One region of the Pseudoalteromonas sp. NZS11_1 genome, then DNA from elsewhere that is predicted to be linked to it. Evidence: predicted binding sites of a transcription regulator. Region 1 holds the regulator's gene; each other region holds the start of a gene.
The links. Region 1 encodes sigma-54, which starts transcription at its own class of promoters, with help from an activator protein. Its sites were predicted from a motif close to GTTGGCACGNNNNTNGNNT; they were not measured.

Region 1 (3,885 bases):
ATTAATGCAAGTACGCTATCGCCTGCAGCTTCTTTGTCATCTTGAAATAATGTAATTGTCGCATCAAACTGCACTGCCAATTGGGCAAGCACGGTGGCTGCTCTAGCGTGCAATCCTAATTTGTTTTTTATTAAAAAAGTGTCTTCACAATGCATAACTTACTCTACCTAAGCTGAACAGGTGATTATTCAGCTATATTATTTTTCTTGTTCGCGATGGCGAATTTTCACATTGGGATGTGTCATTGCAAAACTTTCACCGATAGTTTGCGCTAAATATACAGAGCGATGTTGTCCGCCTGTACACCCAATGGCAATGGTTAAATAACTGCGGTTATTTCGCTCTAAGTGCGGTAACCATGTTTGTACAAATGTTTGAATTTGCCATGTGAATTTTTGCACTATGCTGTGATTGGCCAAATAATCTTTAACAGGTTGATCTAACCCATTTAAAGGTTTTAATTCAGGTTCCCAATGTGGATTGGGTAAAAAGCGTGCATCAAATACGTAATCTGCTTCTTTTGGTATACCGTATTTAAAACCAAACGATTCAAACGTGACAATCAGTTGCTTATCTTTTTTACCTAAAATCTTTTCACGAATAGATTCAGCAAGTTGATGAACGCTTAAATCAGTTGTATCTATCATAAAGTCGGCGCGGGTGATTAATACATCAAGTAATTCTTTTTCTTTTTTGATGGCTAAATCAAGAGGCAACGAGTCAATTGATAGTGGGTGTAATCTACGAGTTTCAGAAAAACGTTTGATCAATGTTTGATCGTCGCTATCTAAATAAAATAACGTAGGTTTTGCAAAGCCAGGCAAGTATTCAAGAATATCGTTAAATTCATCTTGTTGTTTAGGGATGTTCCGCACATCAATGCTAACAGCAATTTTATCATAGCTATCAGACACACTGCGAACTAATGAAGGAAGCAAGTTAACTGGAATATTATCTACGCAATAATAACCTAAATCTTCTACAACGCGTAAAGCAACCGACTTTCCAGAACCAGAACGGCCGCTTATGATAATTAACTCCATTTAACACCCTTTATAAAACTATGATTGATTGACAATAACTTGGTAAAGCTCAGTATCTGATTTTGCACTGCGTAACTGTTTACAAAAATCTTTATTGTTTAGTTTATCAGCAATGGTTGCTAGAGTCTTTAAGTGCTGCTGGTTATCGCCATCTGGTACGATGAGTGCGACGAAAATATCAACAGGGCGATTATCGATTGCATCAAAATTTATTGGAGTTTCGCTAACGAGTACTAAAGCCAAAGGCTCTTCTGCACCGCTCATTCTTCCATGAGGAATGGCAATGCCACGCCCTATACCTGTACTACCCAATTTTTCTCTGCTCATTAAAGCATTAAGAATATCTTGTTGCGGTAAATACGGAAGTTTGTCGTGAGCAAGTTCGCTAATGAACTCTAAAATTCTTTTTTTGCTATTAAAAAGGACCGCAGCTTTGCTGCAGTCCTGGCATATAAGTGAGCTTAATTTCATCATATTAGTGTCGAGCAAGCTTCTCTTTGTGTTTAATTACTTGTCGATCGAGCTTGTCGATCAACGAGTCAATGGCGGCATACATATCTTGATGTTCTGTAGAGGCAAATAACTCAGCACCGCTTACGTGTATGGTGGCTTCTGCTTTTTGATTTAATCTTTCTACATCGAGAATGACATGAACATTATTAATATGATCAGAGTGTCTTTCTAGCTTCGCAAATTTGGTATTAATATAGTCTCTTAGTGAATCGGTTAATTCTACGTGACGACCAGTTAAGTTTAGTTGCATAAGCATTACCCTCTTTTTTTGCGTCTTAAATCAAACTTTTACGTTGATTTGACGGTGGAATAGCCAGAGATTCGCGGTATTTTGCGATTGTACGTCTCGCTACTTTAATTCCTTGCTCAGCCAATATATCCGCTATTTTGCTATCACTCAATGGTTTTGCTGAGTTTTCTGCTGCGATTAATTTTCGGATAAGCGCACGGATTGCTGTAGATGAACATTCACCACCGTTTTCGGTGCTTACATGGCTTGAGAAAAAGTATTTAAGCTCAAATATACCACGGGGTGTATGCATATACTTTTGGGTTGTTACGCGCGAAATTGTTGATTCGTGCATTTCTACCATTTCAGCAACATCATTTAAAACCATTGGTTTCATGGCTTCAGGACCGTGTTCAAAAAAGCCTTGTTGTTGTTTAACAATACAATTTGTTACTTTTAATAGCGTGTCGTTTCTACTTTCTAAGCTTTTAATAAACCATTTAGCTTCTTGTAAATGCGAGCGAATAAACTGGCTGTCACCACTGGATTTTACAGTGCGAGACATTGCAGCGTATTGGCTATTAACACGAATTTTAGGCATGCTATCTGGGTTTAATTCAACAACCCAGCGGCCTTTAATTTTTTTAACTGACACGTCTGGAATAACATACTCAGATTCTTCTCTTACAATAGTATCTGCAGGTTTAGGGCTAAGAGTATGTATTAATGTCATTACTTCTTTAAGCTCTTCTTCTTTGAGCTTGGTTTTCTTCATTAATGTACGATAGTCACGAGCAGCTAATAAATCAATATGCTCGGTTAAAATCATTTTTGTTTCATTAATGTAAGGTGTTTCTTTATCAAACTGGTTAAGCTGAATACATAAACACTCTTGTAAACTACGTGCAGCAATACCAACAGGATCAAACAGTTGGATGCGTTTTAATACAGCTTCAATTTCATCAAGTTCGACTTCGTTATCATCTTCGTTTTCTTGATTAAAGCTTTCTAAAATCTCTTCGCAGCTTAGTGTTAAAATACCTGAATCATCGACGGCTTCTACAATAGCAATAGCAATAGCTTCGTCTGTAGGGCTAAATGGCGTTAGTTGTAACTGCCACATTAAATACTCATGGAGCGTTTCAGTAGAGGCGCCTTGGTATATTGATTCGTCTTCAGGCATCGGACCCGATGATGCTGCTGGGGCGGCACTCATGTACTCATCCCAACTAACATCCATAGCCATGTCGTCACTTAGCGTGTCTTTTGCAAGTGCTTCACCACTATCTTGTTCGTATTCGCTTGGAACATCATCGGCAGATGCGCTAACAGTTATGTCATCTGTATCTGCTTTTTGCTCGTTTTTACCTGCAGCGTCTTCTGAATAGTCTGCTTCTTCAACCTCTAATAGCGGGTTGCTGTCGAGAGCTTCTTGTATTTCTTGCTGGAGATCCAATGTACTGAGTTGCAACAAACGAATAGCTTGTTGCAGCTGTGGAGTCATTGTAAGTTGCTGGCCCATGCGCAGCTGTAGTGATTGCCTCATGTATCTCTAACAATCCTTTTATGTTGTTATAATTAATACTAGCAGATGCTTAAAGACATGGCGTAAATGTTACAGCCTAAATTGCTCGCCTAAGTAAACATCGCGTACTGTTTTATCATTTAATACGTGTTCTGGAGTACCTGATGCAATCAGCTCCCCATGAGAAACAATGTAGGCTTTTTCACAAACATCAAGGGTTTCTCTTACGTTATGATCGGTAATTAATACACCAATCCCACGATTTTTAAGATGTTCTATTATTTTCTTTATGTCTAATACCGAAATCGGGTCAACACCTGCAAATGGTTCATCCAGTAATATAAATTTAGGATCTGCTGCCAGCGCACGTGCTATTTCAACACGACGACGTTCGCCACCTGACAATGCCATACCTTGGCTATCACGAATGTGTTGTATGCTAAATTCATCTAATAATTTATCGAGAGTGTCTTCTCTAGCTTGTTTATTTAACTCTTTGCGCGTTTCTAAAATGGCCATTAAGTTTTGATAAACAGTCAGCTTTCTGAATATTGAAGACTCTTGCGGTAAGTAGC
Region 2 (3,885 bases), on a different contig from region 1:
AGTTATATCAATCAACAGCTTTAATAGAGTAGGGGGAATTATGCGTAATATTATTTTATTTGCAGCGGGCACATTATTTTTAAGTGGCTGTATGTCTACGCAAAATAGTGAGGTAGTGCAGGACGACCCTTACTACGCACCTATGTACCCCGAGCCTATTTTAGAGCCGCTGGTAGCTACAGGTTCATTGTTTAATACTCATACATCAAACGACTTATATTCTGATAAAAAAGCGCTACGTACTGGCGATATAATTACGGTTAAACTGCAAGAGTCTACTCAAGCAACAAAGGCCGCTAAAACAGAAACAGACAAAGAAACTGACGCAAGCTTAGACCCAGTGATTGGATTAGGTGGTCTACCAGTAAATATAGGTGGCGATAGCATTCAGTTTGGTATTGGTAGTGATTCGTCGTTTACGGGTGATTCAAAATCAAACCAGTCAAACAGCTTAGTAGGCGATATTTCGGTAAATGTAATGCGTGTTTTACCTAACGGTAATTTAGTTATACGCGGCGAAAAATGGCTAACGCTTAATACCGGCGAAGAGTTTATTCGTCTAGAAGGGCTAGTACGCCCTCAAGACGTAAGCGCCGATAATACGGTTGAATCAAACCGTATTGCTAATGCACGTATTCAATACTCAGGTAAAGGGCAAACGCAAGAAGCGCAAAGTCCTGGTTGGCTTACACGTTTCTTTAGCAGTTCGCTGTTTCCATTTTAGAGGGTAACAACATGAATAGCCTTAAAGCTTTATGTTTAGTTGTGTTATTAGGTTGGCAGTTTACTGCCAGTGCTGAGCGCATAAAAGATGTGTCTATGGTTGAAGGCGTACGCTCTAACCAATTAGTTGGTTATGGCTTAGTGGTTGGTTTACCGGGCACTGGCGAGCAAAACTCATACACACAACAAAGTTTTAGAGGCATGTTGAACAGCTTTGGTATTACGCTACCTTCAACTCAAAGTCCTAAAATTAAGAATGTTGCCGCTGTTGCTGTGCATGCAGAATTACCTGCATTTAGAAAGCCCGGGCAAACAATAGATATTACGGTTTCTTCCATTGGTAGTGCAGGCAGTTTACGTGGTGGCACTTTACTACAAACTTTTTTAAAGGGTGTAGACGGTAACGTGTATGCAATTGCACAAGGTAGCTTAATTGTCGGTGGCTTAGGGGCACAAGGCCTTGATGGTAGTAAGGTTGTAATTAACACCCCTACAGTTGGTCGTATACCAAATGGCGCAACAGTTGAACGCACTGTAGAAAGCCCATTTATGCAAGGCGATTACATTACCTTTAACTTAAACCGCCCAGACTTTACAACGGCAAAACGCCTAGAAAAAACAATTAATGACTTAGTTGGCCCAAATAGCGCACAAGCAATTGATTCTGTTTCTATTCGTGTTATAGCACCACGCGATGCATCCCAGCGTGTATCGTACTTATCAACACTCGAAAACTTAGAATTTAAGCCAGCTGATATGGCCGCTAAAATTATAGTTAACTCGCGCACCGGTACAATTGTCATTGGCAAAAACGTTAAGCTTCAGCCTGCGGCTATAACTCATGGTGGCTTAACAGTAACAATTGCAGAGCAACAAAATGTGTCACAACCAAACCCGCTAGCAAACGGTGATACAGTTGTCACACAGCAAAGTATTATTGATGTAAACCAAGACGACTCGCGCGCCTTTGTATTTAATCCAGGTGTAAGCCTTGACGATTTAGTTCGCGCAATTAACGAAGTAGGCGCAGCGCCTGGTGACTTAATGGCTATTTTAGAAGCACTAAAAGAAGCCGGCGCAATTAACGGGCAGTTAGTTGTTATATAAATAACTCAAGCCAATAAATAACGTATTACTTAAGCCCTAGATATAGGGCTTTTTATTTACAGCAACTTAAGTTTATTATTTTTATCTTCCTCGTTTTATCGGTAGTGGCTCAATTTTTGCATTTTTAACTGCATTATTCATTTTGTGTCAAAAAGCCGATGGAAACTAATCACCTCGATAAACAAAACTTTTTTGATTTAGGCAACTTAGATTCACTTCGTAAAGAAGCCTTAACGAGTGGCGATGCATCAACTGATGCTTCCAAAGCTGCGCTCAAAAAAGCGGCCGCACAATTTGAAGCTATTTTTACGCAAATGTTGCTCAAAGGAATGCGCAAAGCTAACGAAGCATTTGAAGATAAAGACAGTCCATTTAATTCAAGTGGCGTAAAGTTTTTTGAAGAAATGCACGATCAGCAACTTTCAACAGAGCTTTCATCAAATGGCTCGTTAGGCCTTGCCGATTTAATTGTTCAGCAGTTATCGCCTGAGTCTAAAAACTTTATGCCAGGTTCGGTGCTTAGAACAACTAACGATATTTTCAGCGATACGCAAGTCGGATCCGCTCTTCCTCATGAGCAAAAAAATAAGCAACCCGATCTTATCGTTAAAAGTACTAAAGCCGATATTGCTGAGCCTAAGGTTAATACTGCAGAGTCTAAAACCGATAGCCCAACATTTAAAAATGCAGAAGAGTTTGTAAGTTCAGTGTGGGAACACGCTAAAACTGCAGCGCAAAAAATAGGTTTAAACCCAGCGGTAATGGTTGCTCAAGCGGCACTTGAAACCGGTTGGGGTAAACACATTATTAATAAAAGTGACGGTGGCAGCTCAAATAACTTATTTAATATTAAGTCAGATAAAAGCTGGGAAGGCGATAAAGCAAGCAAAGTAACGCTTGAGTTTGAACAAGGCACACCCGTTAAAAAACAAGCCAGCTTTAGAGCCTACGATTCAATTAAAGATAGCGTGAACGACTTCGTTGATTTTTTAACGCAAAACCCACGCTACAAAGAAGCATTACAAAATACAGCAAAACCAAATGACTTTTTAGATTCATTACAAAAAGCAGGTTATGCAACCGATCCAAATTATGCCAGCAAAATAAAAAATGTGCTCAATAGCAGTCAGCTAAAAGACATTGCGGCAAACGTGATCCGCCAAGGAGTAGAGTAACATGTCGTTTAATTTATTAAACATTGCCAGTTCTGGGGTTAGAGCAAGCTCGGAGCTATTGCAAACGACAAGTAAAAATATTGCCAATGTAAATACCGTAGGCTACGTACGTGAGCGTACTGAATTTACCACTATGGTTGATAACCAAGTGGGGCGGGGCGAAACATACCGATTACTAAACGAGTTTGCTCAGTCACAGCTAAATCGTGACACCTCTAATAAATCGTTTTTCGATCAGTTTATTACTGAGGCTAATCGAGTTGATACTATTTTTTCTGAAGAGTCGAACAACCTTTCGACTGGAATTAACTCTTTATTTAATAACGTGCAAGAAGCGCTAAATCAGCCGTCATCTACCGTTGCCCGCTCATTAGTAATGACAGATGCGCAAAGCTTAATTGATCAAATGGATAGGCTTTCGGGCATCGTGCTTGATCAAAAAAGTATAGTGAACGAGCAGCTCGAAATATTTTCAGATGAAGCAAACTCACTCATTCAAAGTATTAGTACGCTAAATCAAAATATTGCAGCCGTTAATGGCACTAATAATGCCGCAGATGCAAGCTCTACCTATAACGAACGCGATAAAGCAATACGCGACTTATCAGAGCTAATAGACATAGAAACGCTTGATGGTCCAAATGGCGAAAAACTCGTTTTTATGGGCACAGGCGAAGCAGTTGTTATGCAAAATGGCGCATTTAACTTATTCTCGATGACAGGGGATCCCGATCCTAACTTTAAAGAATTCACGCTTGACGTTAATGGTGGCAAAGCAGTGCCGCTTGAAGTTGATGTAAGCAAGCTTAAAGGCAAAATTGGCGGCTTACTCGCTTTTAGAGATGACATATTAGTCCCTGCTCAAAACCAAATTGGTCAA
Region 3 (3,885 bases), on a different contig from region 1:
TCGAGAGTTTTTAAATCACTTATCTCACTCTAGTGATGAGTTTACAATTGCACCGGGTACTCCCGGTATGGTGATGATGGTATTTACCCTTCCCTCATTTGGTTATGTTTTTAAAGTAATAAAAGACAAATTTGGTGAAAGTAAGCCCTTCGGCCGTGATACCGTATTAAAGCGTTATCAACTAGTAAAAAACCATGATCGCGTTGGCAGAATGGCCGATACCATAGAGTATTCTAACGTCGTATTTCCTTTGGCGCGTTTTGATAGTAATTTACTTGCGCAATTACATAAAACAATTGGCTCATCAATGGTAATTGAAGGCGAATGGTTGATCATCAAGCATTTATATATTGAACGGCGCATGACACCACTCAATTTATTTTTAGAAAATGCTGATGAAGAAAGTGCCGCAGACGCGATTGAAGAATACGGGCAAGCTCTAAAAGAAATGATTGCCGTTAATATATTTCCTGGCGATATGCTCTTAAAAAACTTTGGTGTAAGTAAGCACAAACGTATTATTTTTTACGATTACGATGAAGTTCAATACCTAACAGATATGAACTTTAGAGCATTACCAAAAGCAAAGAGCTACGACGATTATTTAATGGATGAACAAAGTTACTCTGTTGCACCACAAGATGTATTCCCAGAGCAGTTATGTACATTTGTAATGCCTAATCCTATGTATAAAAAGTTTTTTCTCAGCACTCATCCAGAGCTTATAGATGTTAGCTTTTGGAAGCAGGCGCAACAAAATATAAAAAATGGGCAGGTAAGTCATATTTACCCTTACCCGACAGCACAGCGATTTATCCATCACTGGTAGACGCAAAGGACACACAATGAATATAAGTAAAATAGATTTAAATTTACTCGTTTATCTCGATACATTGCTTCGAGAATGCAACGTAACACGCGCTGCTAATCAATTGAGTATTACGCAGCCCGCAATGAGTAATGGCCTTAAACGTCTTCGTAACTTATTTAACGACCCTATTTTAGTTCGTACCAGCGATGGTATGGTCCCGACAGAGCGCGCTTTAGAGTTACAACCCGTTATTCGTGGCATATTAATGACGCTTGAAGAAACCCTAGCACCTAATAGAGAATTTGAGGCAAGCCAGAGTAAACGTGTATTTAGAATAATGGCCAGTGATTACGCTGCAAGTACGTTAGCGCCAAAGCTCTTAAGTAAACTACACGAAGAAGCCCCCGATACTACTTTAGATATACTCACACCAAGTGATGTAACCTTTCATGACGTAGAAAACGGTAAAGTAGATATGGCAATCAACCGTTTTGAAAACTTACCTCAGTCTTTTCATCATAAACGTATTTGGAAAGACAGTTTTTGCTGCTTAGTTAAGGCCGACAACCCTATTATTGAAAACTTTAGCCTCGACAGCTACTTAAAAGCGCGCCATATATGGGTGAGTAAAACAGGTTTTGGTGTAGGCGTGGGCATGGACCCTAAAGATGTGCAAAAACTTGGTTGGGTTGACGAAGCACTTGCCCACTTTGGTAAACATCGTAACATTGCCACTTTTACGCGTAACTACCATGTAGCGATTCATTTAGCTAAAGAGAAAAATTTGATTGCGACCCTTCCTTCAAAAGCCGCAAATATATACTTAGATGATCCGGGGCTTAAAATTTTAGAGCCACCGTTTCCAATTCCTCCTTTTGAGCTTGATATGATTTGGAGCCCACTGTTACATCGCGATGCGAGCCATATCTGGTTACGCCAAAAAGTAGCTGAAGTAGCTGAAGAGCTAAAATAACTTTATTACACAATATAATGTAAAAATTGCTAGGTTAATACTTTCCTCATTAACTTAGCCCCTTTCTGAAATGAAATTAAACCAATAAAATCAAATGACTACATGAAAATAAAAACATGGAACATACATTGCTTTTATTAAATTGAACTATACATTCATTTAATAAAAGAGGTCATTATGAACACCCATCAAGGATCAGAAGTAAATCATATTACTGACATCATTCAAGTTATGAACAGCGGCATCGACTTTTATCAAAAAGCACAGGAAAAAGTTGAAGACCCTGCTATTGGCGCACTTTTTCAGCGTATGATAGATGCCCGAAAAGTGAGTGTTGAGCGCTTGCAGCCATATGCAATTAATGAAAAAGGTGAACGCGAAGATGGTTCATCTTTCGCAGTTGAAGCACGACGTGCATACACAGCCTTACTTACTACATTCACCTCACATAACGACAGCACGTATGTAAAAGAGCTTGAAGAAGTAGAAGATAAAACGCTTGTAGAAATTAAAGCCGCTATGGATAAACCACAACCGGCTGATTGCGAAGCTGCACTGGCTAAAACATTATTAACAATGCAAAGCTGCCATGCAGAAATGAGCCGTATGCAAAAGCATTAAGCTTACATAATGCATAAATAGAACCCAGCCTAGCGCTGGGTTTTTTATTGCCTCTAATACCAACCTGCATAGATATTTAAGCAATTTAACGAATTAAATTACACTATAACGATGCTAAATAGACCCCATATAAGCAGATTGCTATAAACACCACCTTATTTCGCCACATTTTAAATACATAATGAATACAAATATTTAATGTTATTAGAATATTTATTTAACCACGATTTATTTTTGCTGTGCTAATTTTGTTAGTAGGTACCTAAAACCTTGCTGTGGCGCCGCAGCATTTAATTAAAAATAAGGTCCAATATGAAAAGTAAGCTAGGGCGTGTTGATCTCTGGTGGTTGAATTTGCATCAGTATGTTTGGTTTTTAGGCAAGGCAGAGCCTATGTAGTGTGGTTATTCCCCATAAATAGGCGATAACGCAGCATAAAGGCCAAACATGCGCTGCCCTTTGGGTTCTTTCTAGGGACGATTAACTCTTTGTTGCTCGGTTTTTACTTAGCCCACTAGGTTACAAACATCGCGCCGCGATTTAATCGCCCCTAGATTGAACAAATTTCAATCCACAAAGATTCACACGCCCTAACTAAACTGCAAAATAATGCTGATGTAGATATGACCCCGATGTTAGACATAGTGTTCATATTACTAATTTTCTTTATTGTAACTACATCTTTTGTAAAACCTGTGGCTATTGAATTAAACCGACCACTCGACAGCCCTCAAATAGATAAGCCTGTTAAAAATGCTTTATTTAGAATTGATGAAAGTAACGGAATATATTTTTCGGGGAGGTTAATTGATTTAGAGCAAGTTGCGACTAATTTAGCGATGTTCGCGGCTAAATATGAAATAAGTTCGGTACTTATAACCGCAGACGAAAACAGTACACATAATACTTTAATGAGTGTAATGAATAATATTAAGCAATACGATGATTATTCAATAAGTTTGATTTCTAAATAAAACAGCCCAAGATAAAACCAAAAAAAGGGCCTTACGGCCCTTTGAGTTAAATAACGAAAGGGAGGTTATTAATTAAAAACGGTATTCTGCACCTACGTAGTAGTAAGCACCGTTAAATCCAAATGGAGCAGAACGACGTGAGTAGTCAAACACACCTGAGCTACTTATTACTGTATTGCCACTAGCATCCACAATAGTACCTGAGCGAGAGTTACCTATTTCGTTTTTATCTGGGTAAACATCAAACAAGTTATTTGCACCAATGTTTACCGACAAATCTTCAGTAACGAAGTAGTTAACTTTAACGTCAGTTAAAATTTCTGCGCCATACGTTTGACGACCACCATCTTCTACTGTGTACTCACCAAAGCGATTAAGTGACAGGTTAACTGTCCAATCGTCACGTTGATAAAGCGCACTTAAGTTAATACGATCCTCTGGTTGCCACTCTTCAATAATAGAGATGTCTTCCGCTGAAAATATATCGTCTACGTTTACTGTCTCAA
Region 4 (3,885 bases), on a different contig from region 1:
TACGCTCATATGCAGGCCTGCGGTATGGTTAACGATCACAGTAATGATTGTTTTAGAAAAGAAGAAATTATTGAGGCTTTTAGTGGGTAAGTGATTTATAGCTATAAAAGTAATTTGTTCACAAAGAGGTTAAGAGACGCTGCGCTCTAGATAAGTAAAGCGTAAGTTGACTATGGCTTCTCATTTACCCTCGTTTTTTCTCTTTGTAAAATAACGTTTTAATTAAGTGATTAAAAGAAGTGATTAAAAGTCTTGTTTTTCACGCGTGCAAGTCTAGCGTAACAACAAAAGTAAAAACCGTGTAGGTGCGAATTTACTTCGCGCTCTTGCTAATATTTTTTAAGTAAAGTGCGGTATAAAACCGCACCTACAAAACGAGGGGTTATTTATCTACTGTGTTTGGCCAATTTATAACTAAGCACTGACAGCTGCTTTTAAACCTTAATCTCGTGAAAGATTATACTTTTTCATTTTCTCCACGAGTGTTGTTCTGCGAACCCCTAATATCTCTGCAGCGCGAGCTACAACGTAATCATAGCGCTCTAACGCTTGGGTAATTAAGCTAATTTCAAGTTCGGCTAAATAATCTTTAAGTTCAATACCATCATCTGGCAATAGCCCACTACCCGTTTGGTTAAACTCAGCGTCTGGCTCACTTTCGTAATCGCTAAAACCGGTGCTAAATATGTCGTTAAAGGCATCTTTTTCCATTAACTCTTCAGGGTATTCTGGCTCGTAGGCTTCAACTTCAATGTAACGATATTTGTTAGGTAAATCAGGAATATCAACCACTTTTTCAGGGAACATAATAACCATACGCTCCACCAAATTAGCAAGCTCACGAATATTACCAGGCCAAGCATGTTCTTTTAAGCTCTCAACTGCGCGCTCGGTAAACTTAGCGGTAGAACCTGTTTGGTCGTTAACACGGCGCATTAACTCTTTTAAAAGCAGCGGAATATCATCAGCACGTTCACTAAGCGATGGGTTTTCGATAGGAAATACATTTAAGCGGTAATATAAATCTTCCCTAAAACTCCCCTCTTCAATCATTGTTTCTAGGTTACGATGCGTGGCTGCAATAACGCGTACATCAGCCTGAATAGCCTTTGTCCCGCCAACACGTTCATAGCTGCGTTCTTGCAATACTCGCAGCAACTTAACTTGCATTTGCAGTGGCATATCACCTATTTCATCTAAAAATAGCGTTCCACCTTGAGCTAGTTCAAACCGCCCTTTACGAGCCGATATAGCACCAGTAAACGCGCCTTTTTCGTGGCCAAATAGTTCACTTTCGAGCAGTTCAGCCGGAATAGCACCACAGTTAACCGGTACAAACGGTCCATTAATACGCTTTGAAAGCAGGTGTACATTACGGGCAACCACTTCTTTACCAGTACCTGATTCACCTAAAATTAAAACATTAGCGTCGGTTTTTGCCACTTGTTCAATTAAAAAGCGAACATCTTTTACGGCCTCTGTTTCACCAACTAGCCCGTCAAAGGTTTTATGTGGTTTAGTATGCTTATGTTCATTAGGCAGCATACGTTGATACTGCTGGCAATCATGAAGTAACTGAGTTGTCACTTCGTGATTAAATGGCTCGCAAATAAGCCCCACCACATTAGCTATACTTAATAGTGGTTTTAGCGTTTCGCCAATTAATAAAAACGGTAGAGTTGGATAGCGTTTAATTAAGCTTTCGTGGTCAAGTGATTGCAACGCTCCTAAAATAATCATGCATTCTTGTTGCTGATATTTTTTGCACTCTTGCTCAAAGCTTTCTTCGCTTAATAGCTCAGAAGCTTCACCAATAAAGCTAAGTGAAGCATTTAATCCTATTGCGCGGTTGTTATTATTATCTAAAATCAAGATCATATTTAGCGAGCCGTACTTTCACTAATTTGTATAATTAGTTAAATTGTAAGCCAGTTCAGCATGGATGCAAGCGATAGCGGCAGTTTTTTGACATAAACGCCAAAAAACAGACGGGCTAGTTAAGTCAATCATACTTAATAGTTAATCATTAAGTATGGGTTATAGTTTTAACTTAGTTATTACTTAGCCATTACTTAACTATTACCTAACTATAACTTAGCCCTAAAAATTAATTTACTCGGCAATAAAAATGCTATTGTTAGTAAATAAACTCAATTATAAATTTAAGTTGAAGTTACAAATGCCGATACATAAATAAGTGAAAATGCTTGGCATTAATATTGCTTTGTATTAGCTTTCACATAATTTTATTGTTTTAAATTTTAGGATTTTCCATGGCTCACATCTCAGTAAAAAAATACGGTCAAGTTCGTGCTAGTAGTATTGCCGAAATGACTCCTTACGAACAAATAAACCTTATATTTAGTAATATTATCGGCCGTTTAGCAGCTACAAAAGGGTTTATTGAGCGCAAAGAAATAGCTAAAAAAGGTGAGAACATTTCAGCTTGCATTTTATTGCTTGGTGCTCTGCAAGATGCACTTAATTTAGAAGTAGAGCAAGACCCTAGTATTTCTAACAATTTATTGGCACTTTACGATTACTGCCAACGCCGTTTAACTCAAGCTAACTTACACAACGATATTGAAGCAATTACTGAAGTATCAAGTATTGTTAAAGAAATTAAAGAAGGTTGGAATAACATTCCGCTAGATCAACGCAGCCCTGCGGTTTAATTTAAATTATGGACTCGCCAACATCTTCGCAGCAACTAACAAGCCATGCAGAGCAAATACAAACACTGCTTAGTAACATTGAAGTATTAGTAAATGATAATAATGCAGATGAAGCTCCGCCTTTTTTAGATACTTTAAACACTAAACTAAAACAATGGTGCGAAAACAGTGAAGGCCCAAGCGCAGAGCAATTAGAATTAATTCAGCTTCGTATAAATACTATTTTAGTTAAAGCAAATAGCGCTAAAAACGAGTCATCTAAAGCCATTATTAAACAAAAAAAATCTGGCAAGGCAATTAAGGCATATAGAGCAGCCAAATAAAATTCACCTCAAGCAGTAAACATAAAAAAACCGTTATAAATAACGGTTTTTTTATGTTTTTGGTTTAGCTATTAAAACTATATGCTATTTATATATTAAGAGTTATCTCGTACAACCCCAGGCATATTTTCCAGCTGAGCTTGAACATATGTACTGGTGTTATTAAGGCTTGCCACTAATAAATCCATCGCATTATATTGAGCATACAACCTTGACGATAGCGACTCCATTTTACTGGCAAGACTCAAGCGCTGGTCATCTAAATCGTCTAGTTGGTTTGTTTTGCTGTCTATACGGTTTTGAATAATACCGTCGGAATCGGTGTAAAAGCTTAATTTTTCGTCAAACGATTGTGCAAAGCCATCGTCATCATTACCTACAAAAAACTGCTGCACTAAATCTACATCGCTTGCTATTTTTTCATTGAGTGTTTCTGTATTTAGCGTTAAAACACCGTAGCGGTCTGTTTCTACACCTAACTGCGAAAGCGATAGTGAGTTGCCATCACCCAAATCAACTGATTCAGTGATTTCACTACGAAGCTTTGACATAACGCCACGAAGTAGTGAATCACCAGCCATAACGCCTGCGCCAGCTTCACTTGACGCACCCAAGTTATTGCTGAGCTCTAACAGTTCGTTATAACTTGTAATAAAGTTATTTAAACCTGTTTTAATATTATTATTATTTTCGGTAATTGATATGTCGCTTATGTCATCATCGGTATCATGCGGTTTTTTAGCTGTTATATCCACGCCATCAATCACGTTACTAAATTCATTAGTGTTGCTTGATACCGTCAACGTGCCATCAATCGTTATTTGTGCATTTTGAGCAGCATTAACTTGTGTTAAATTAGTTGTGTGGTTAGCAGGGTCTGCGTCTGA

Region 2: a site for sigma-54 is predicted at 1,934-1,952, ahead of flgJ (flagellar assembly peptidoglycan hydrolase FlgJ). Genes of this name have one in related genera too.
Region 3: a site for sigma-54 is predicted at 1,900-1,918, ahead of I6F44_RS05345 (ferritin-like domain-containing protein). Genes of this name have one in related genera too.
Region 4: a site for sigma-54 is predicted at 2,207-2,225, ahead of fliS (flagellar export chaperone FliS). Genes of this name have one in related genera too.

The regions. Positions count from the first base shown of each region.
Region 1 covers NZ_JADYXK010000001.1:280,439-284,323, forward strand. The annotation lists gene I6F44_RS01155 (HPr family phosphocarrier protein) at 1-155, opposite strand, end outside; gene rapZ (RNase adapter RapZ) at 198-1,043, opposite strand; gene ptsN (PTS IIA-like nitrogen regulatory protein PtsN) at 1,062-1,514, opposite strand; gene hpf (ribosome hibernation promoting factor) at 1,519-1,806, opposite strand; gene I6F44_RS01175 (RNA polymerase factor sigma-54) at 1,832-3,331, opposite strand; gene lptB (LPS export ABC transporter ATP-binding protein) at 3,401-3,885, opposite strand, start outside.
Region 2 covers NZ_JADYXK010000021.1:57,440-61,324, reverse strand. The annotation lists gene flgG (flagellar basal-body rod protein FlgG) at 1-24, shown strand, start outside; gene flgH (flagellar basal body L-ring protein FlgH) at 41-724, shown strand; gene I6F44_RS14525 (flagellar basal body P-ring protein FlgI) at 736-1,830, shown strand; gene flgJ (flagellar assembly peptidoglycan hydrolase FlgJ) at 1,989-3,005, shown strand; gene flgK (flagellar hook-associated protein FlgK) at 3,007-3,885, shown strand, end outside.
Region 3 covers NZ_JADYXK010000004.1:119,800-123,684, reverse strand. The annotation lists gene aceK (bifunctional isocitrate dehydrogenase kinase/phosphatase) at 1-829, shown strand, start outside; gene I6F44_RS05350 (LysR family transcriptional regulator) at 846-1,784, shown strand; gene I6F44_RS05345 (ferritin-like domain-containing protein) at 1,962-2,405, shown strand; gene I6F44_RS05340 (ExbD/TolR family protein) at 2,975-3,379, shown strand; gene I6F44_RS05335 (TonB-dependent receptor plug domain-containing protein) at 3,452-3,885, opposite strand, start outside.
Region 4 covers NZ_JADYXK010000021.1:46,179-50,063, forward strand. The annotation lists gene I6F44_RS14470 (DNA-3-methyladenine glycosylase I) at 1-90, shown strand, start outside; gene I6F44_RS14475 (sigma-54 dependent transcriptional regulator) at 442-1,878, opposite strand; gene fliS (flagellar export chaperone FliS) at 2,274-2,675, shown strand; gene I6F44_RS14485 (hypothetical protein) at 2,684-2,998, shown strand; gene fliD (flagellar filament capping protein FliD) at 3,094-3,885, opposite strand, start outside.